2 linked regions of the Jeotgalibacillus aurantiacus genome follow. The protein of the gene in region 1 interacts with the protein of each later gene in a pairwise test. Links are inferred from orthologs where the notes say so. Each region holds a gene or a part of one and is shown in the gene's direction. Other genes may lie near its edges.

Evidence for each region.
Region 2: the proteins of H7968_RS09040 (region 1) and hprK interact in binary tests that used the Bacillus subtilis proteins (3 or more experiments, as listed by UniProt). The link is inferred for Jeotgalibacillus aurantiacus from one-to-one orthologs.

What each region holds. Positions count from the first base shown.
Region 1 is NZ_JACNMS010000002.1:865,855-868,982, forward strand. Bases 1-2,795 are described here. They hold H7968_RS09040 (HTH-type transcriptional regulator Hpr), read left to right. Parts: upstream 1-1,001; coding sequence 1,002-1,589; downstream 1,590-2,795. Other genes in these bases: H7968_RS09035 (YtxH domain-containing protein), read left to right, coding at 1-338; H7968_RS09045 (DUF3267 domain-containing protein), read left to right, coding at 1,774-2,334; H7968_RS09050 (hypothetical protein), read left to right, coding at 2,419-2,607. UniProt on the Bacillus subtilis protein: Negative regulator of protease production and sporulation.
Region 2 is NZ_JACNMS010000001.1:33,637-36,715, reverse strand. What follows is about bases 88-2,833. They hold hprK (HPr(Ser) kinase/phosphatase), read left to right. Parts: upstream 88-865; coding sequence 866-1,801; downstream 1,802-2,833. Other genes in these bases: H7968_RS00220 (nucleoside recognition domain-containing protein), read left to right, coding at 2,656-2,833; lgt (prolipoprotein diacylglyceryl transferase), read left to right, coding at 1,813-2,643; H7968_RS00235 (N-acetylmuramoyl-L-alanine amidase), read right to left, coding at 88-704. In the rest of the region: more of H7968_RS00235, read right to left, coding at 45-87; more of H7968_RS00220, read left to right, coding at 2,834-3,079. UniProt on the Bacillus subtilis protein: Catalyzes the ATP- as well as the pyrophosphate-dependent phosphorylation of 'Ser-45' in HPr, a phosphocarrier protein of the phosphoenolpyruvate-dependent sugar phosphotransferase system (PTS).

The sequences.
Region 1 (3,128 bases):
CTGCAGGTGCTGCCGGAACATTGCTTTCAGCACCCCAATCCGGTCAGGAATTGAGAGGGACAATCAGACATACAAAAGACCACTGGAGAGAACACGCACTTGAAATTCAGATGAATATTCAGCAAGTGAAAGAATCTATTCAGGACGTTTCAAAGGAAGGAAAAGAGTCCATCCTCACTGTGGCCTCTGAATTAAAAGAATCCATCCAGGCTTGGAAACGTGAAGCCGACCCGGCCATTCACAACCTGCAGGAAGAACTTGCAGCCATCCAGGCTACCATGGAAGAACTCGAACGCTCCATCAAACAGGACGCCCGCGAAGAACAACCATCAACATAAAAAAACAGCTGCCTTCGTGCAGCTGTTTTTTTATATTTTCACACTCCAGAAAATAAATAGATTCCCTCCCTTATTTTAGAAAAGAAATCAGGAAAAGTGGATGATCTTCCCTACACAGTTTCTCAAAACAATAGCTAATAGTATTCAACTCAAAGGGCTCGACACACCAGTAGACTCCCTGTGGCGGAAAGGGTGAGTCGATCCCGTCTTTTTTAGCACAATTAACATAATGAAGATGGTTTAATATTCATTAGTGCCGGGGACATCCGCAGACTCCTGCGGCAGAGAAGCGACAGGTGAGACAACGCAGCGCGAAGCGCAAGTTGGCTCACCGCGCGGCCTTGGAAAAGCGGAGGCGGGCGTTTAGGGACGTACAAACTGGACTGGCTTCGACGAAGATAAAGGAAACACGGAGAGCGTCAGCGAGCCGATGTTGACTTATCGAACGAGAGGACGGGAAGTTTGCTAGTCCCTGCCCGCCGCAGCTAGACAAAGGAAAGCGGAGGATGTCCCCGGAACGGTTTCAATAAGAAAATCAACAAATTATTTTTGTGAGAAAATTTAATTAATTCCTACCTTTTATTATTTTTACTTTATTGCTATAATATCTTCAACGCACTTATTTCACAATTTTAAAATAACAATAGAAAGAAGGTGACAACTTTGGACGATAAGCTCTATTCAATGAAAGAAGCAATGTTATTTAGTCAGCGTATGGCACAGCTCAGCAAAGCTTTATGGAAAGCAATTGAAAAAGACTGGCAAAACTGGATTAAGCCTTACGATTTAAACATTAATGAACATCACATTTTATGGATTGCCTATCATTTAAAAGGTGCTTCTATCTCAGATGTCGCAAAGTTTGGTGTTATGCACGTATCGACTGCATTTAACTTCTCTAAAAAACTGGAAGAACGTGGATACCTTCAGTTTTCAAAAAGAGAGAATGATAAGCGGAATACGTACATTAAATTGACTGAAAAAGGTGACGCTCTTCTACTGGAGCTGATGGAAAACTATTCACCTGAAACGCATTCAGTGTTCCAGGGCGCATCTCCTCTAAGGGAAATTTACGGAAAGTTCCCTGAAATGATGGAAATGATGGCGATTGTAAAAAATATTTACGGCGATGATTTCATGAAGATCTTTGAAACTTCCTTTCATAATATTGAAAACGAATTCACTGAAGTGGAAGGAAAGATCCAGAAAACCCGATCAGCCGATCCGCTCAAGCAAATTGCCTCTTCATAACCTCCTTCAAGGGGGTTTTTCTTTTTAGCTCAGGCTCCCCCCTACGCTCACTCCAGAAATTTTATTACATAATTTGAATTGTAAATTTTTTATTAAGGTATTGATTTTTAAATCAAAGGGGAGTAAAGTAACTCACAGGTTGAATTTAAACACCGTAATATCGTCGAGAATGGAGGCGATGAGATTGCATTGCTGGAAATCTATAAACGTTAAAAAACAGTACGGATTTTATCGGATTTTTATGCTTTCTACGATTCTTGTCCTGACTGTTTTTTCTATTTTACATGTATCCATCCAGCTGATGGTAAGTCATCCGCTTAAAGATAATCATTTTATCTGGTTCGCATTGGGATTTTTACTTGTGTATCCTTTACACAAGATTTTTCATACTATCCCTCTTGCCGGGTTTATGAATTTAATTAATTTGAAGACCAGATTTCATTTTTACTTTGTACCGATTATGTCTGTAAGAGTTAATAAACCTATTCCGAAAATTTATTTTATCATGGCGCTTATTTTTCCTTTTGTGATTTTAAACAGTATTTTCTTATATGCAGCTGCTTCTTTTCCGGGCTATGCCCATTATTTTACGATTCTGACCGCATATCACTGTGGTATTTGCCTTGTTGACTTTTTATATGCGAAATGCCTTTTCAAATCTCCTCGCGGTGCTTTTATCGAAGAGGATGATGATGGCTACGAAATTCTGATTCCCGTTAAGGAATCAACCTCCTCTGGGATGTAAAACAGACATAAAAATAGGCTCGCCCTGTTTTTTATGTCTGTTTTTTGGTATCTTAGTAACTAGAGGATAGGAGGATGATAGAGGATGGTTGAAGTCATTGGACTGTTTATCGTATTTACTGTGTTTATACTCTATTCGATTAATCGTATGACAAATAGATTATGTGTTCAAAAGGAAATTCCAAATGAAAAACAACCGAAAGTCTTCCGGACAATCAATATTTTAATCTTGATCCTGCTGCTTTCATCTTATGTAGAAATTCTTTATACGTAATTAAAACGGCGGAACGCTTCCATAGAGGAATCGTTCCGCTTTGTTTTTTCCCGTTTTTATAAATATCCTCAATCCATTCCGTCACAATAGCGTCCAAATTTGTGCGTAAAGTGACCAAGTTCAGGCGGAATGTGACCAAGTTCAGGCGGAATGTGACCAAGTTCGAGAAGAATGTGGCCAAGTACCAGCTGAAAGTGACCAAATGATCGCCTACGCTTTTCTTTTTGGCTAGCTGCGGCTCGCAGCGGCTAGTGCGCTTCCCTCAGCTCTGTCCGATAAGTCAACATCGGTTCACTTCGTTCACCGTGTTTCCTTTATCTCCGGCGCTTCAGTCCAGCGCATACGCCGCTGAACGCTCGCCTGCGCTTTTCTTTGTCCAGCTCCACCAGGCAGGGACTAGCAAACTTCCCGTCCTCTCGTTCGATAAGTCAACATCGGTTCACTTCGTTCACCGTGTTTCCTTTATCTTCGTCGAGGACAGTCCAGTTTGTACGTCCCTATACGCCTGGTTACGCCTTTCT
Region 2 (3,079 bases), on another replicon or contig:
AAGAGTGCATCATTCAAGCAAACCGCTTGTGAGACATTGAGAGGTCATTTCTCCATAATCATTGCATCAAACCCAGCATTCTTCAAAGCTTGTGCCTGCTTTTTCGCATTTTCAATCGAGCTGAATGCACCTGTCTGGACGAGATACAGTGTTTTTTTGACACCGATAAAGGTAAGGATAGCGGCTGCGATGGTGTGACCGCAGAGGGTCCGGTAATCCTCACTGGCCAGGAGCTTTTTTTCTTCTCTATTGGTCATAAAGCCGCATTCAATTAACACCGCAGGCATGACGGTTTCTCTCAGAACGTGAAAATTTGCCGTTTTGATGCCGCGGTCTTTACGCCGTGTCTCTTTAATGAGTGAGTAGTGAACGGCTTCTGCAAGAGACCTTGACTGCGAGTCGTTTTTTGAGTGGATATACGTTTCGATCCCGTGGACGTCATTCCAGTTTCCTGATCCATAAGCATTGGCGTGAATAGAGATAAACAGCGCTGCTTTTTCGCGATTGGCCAGGTCTGTCCGCTCTTTTAATGGAACGTCCCGGTCATCGCGATGCGTCAAGATGGTTCGTATTCCTTGTGATTCGAGCTTCTTTCTTGCAGCCTGGCAGACAGCCCGGTTAAAGGCAAACTCTCTCATCCCATCCGGACTTCTTTTACCCGGTGTGTTGTAGCTGTGACCTGCATCAAGAACAATCGTTGCCATAGAGTTCCTCCTCGTCAATCAAGTTGCATCATGAAAAAGATCGTATGACGAGTGGAAATCAGACACCTTTTCACAGGATGTTTCGGTCATCTAATCTAGTGAATCAATTTTCAAAGTGCTACAATAGACAGTATGTGAGAAAACATGCAAGGAGGCTTCTTATGCCAAAGGTAACGACGAATGATATTATTGAAAAATTTGGTCTGGAGCTCGTCAGTGGGGAAGAAGGGATTCACCGTCCTGTAACGACGAGTGATATTTCAAGACCCGGACTCGAGATGGCGGGTTATTTCAGCTATTATCCGGCTGAGCGGATTCAGCTGCTTGGACGAACGGAAATGTCTTTTTATGAGCTTCTTTCGACTGATGAAAAGAAGGATCGGATGGGCCAGCTCTGTACGGACAATACACCGGGGATTATTTTATCCCGCGATATAGAGGTTCCGGCTGAGTTAATTGAAGCTTCTGAACGTAATCAGGTGCCTGTGATGAAGACGCCTGTGAAGACAACGCGGTTCTCAAGCCGTCTGACAAATTTCCTTGAAAGTAAGCTTGCGCCATCCACTGCCCTGCATGGTGTGCTGGTTGATATTTATGGAGTCGGTGTACTGATCACAGGGAAGAGCGGTGTCGGTAAAAGTGAAACCGCACTCGAGCTCGTCAAGCGTGGTCACCGACTTGTAGCGGATGATAGCGTGGAGATTCGTCAGGAGGATACAGATACGCTGATCGGTTCTTCACCTGAGTTGATTGAGCATTTGCTTGAAATCCGCGGACTCGGCATCATCAATGTGATGACGTTGTTTGGTGCGGGTGCTGTCCGCAGCCATAAGCGGGTGACGCTGGTGATTGATCTTGAAATCTGGGATAAGACGAAGCAGTACGATCGTCTTGGTCTGGATGAAGAGACGATGAGAATTATCGATACAGACGTCACGAAAATTACGCTGCCGGTTCGTCCCGGACGAAACCTGGCCGTTATCATTGAAGTCGCTGCGATGAATTTCCGTTTGAAGCGGATGGGAATGAATGCGGCTGAGCAATTCTCAAACCGATTAAATGACATCATTGTAGATGGAGATCATGACGATATTTAGGAGGAAATCAGATGCTTTTTACTGCACAGCCCATTGATCCGGTTGCGTTCAGTATCGGCCCATTAAGTGTTGCCTGGTATGGACTGATTATCGGAACGGGGATTGTTCTTGGATATATACTTGCTAATCGCGAGGCGGATCGCCTTGGTATGCCAAAAGATATGTTTGCTGACCTGCTAATCTGGGCCGTTCCGATTGCGATCATTTCAGCGCGGATTTATTATGTTGCGTTTCAGTGGGATTTTTATTCCCAGAATCCAGGTGCGATTATTCAAATCTGGAATGGCGGGATTGCGATTCACGGAGCGCTGATCGGTTCGATTGCAACCGGTATTGTTTACGCGAAAATCAAAGGATTATCCTTTTGGAAAATCGTTGATATTGCCGCGCCTAGTATCATTTTGGGCCAGCTGCTTGGGCGCTGGGGGAACTTTATCAACCAGGAGGCCCACGGTGGTGAAGTATCCCGCAGCTTTCTGGAGGGTCTTTTTATCCCCGACTGGATTATTAATCAGATGTATATCGAGATTGACGGGACGTTTGCTTATTATCATCCGACGTTTCTGTATGAATCTTTATGGAGTCTCGTAGGTTTTGTTCTGCTGCTTGCTCTTAGAAAAGTAAATCCGTTACGCGGTGAAATTTTCTTATTTTATGTGATCTGGTATTCGATTGGCCGGGCCTTTATTGAAGGGCTCAGAACAGACAGCTTAATGCTGACGGAAACGATCCGTATTGCACAGGCGTTATCCTTTGCGCTGATTGTCATTGCACTGGCAATTCTTCTTTACCGCCGTTTCGGTAAAGGCATTACGACCCGTTACGCAGATAAGCAAAATTAGGTGGCGGTATACATGACGAAAAAGACGTGGCTTGACGGACTAAAAGCAGGGCTTCAGACGACGTGGACACTCGGAAAAGTCATTTTTCCGATCACGTTTTTGATCACAGTTCTGCAATTTACGCCGGTTCTGCCATTTATCACAGACTTAATTGCGCCGTTTATGGGATTGTTCGGACTGAGCGGGGAGGCCGCGGTTCCGCTCGTTTTAGGGAATCTGCTGAATCTTTATGCCGGGATTGCCGGAATTCTTTCACTGGAAATGACGGTAAAAGAAGTGTTTATTATTGCTGTTATGCTGTCATTTTCACATAATCTGCTCATTGAGACCGGCGTGGCGCTAAAGGTTGGGGTAAAGCTTTGGGTGGTTTTACTCGTGCGTCTCGGGCTTGCCTTTACATCTGCGATTATTATTAATCTCGTCTGGCAGGGCGGCT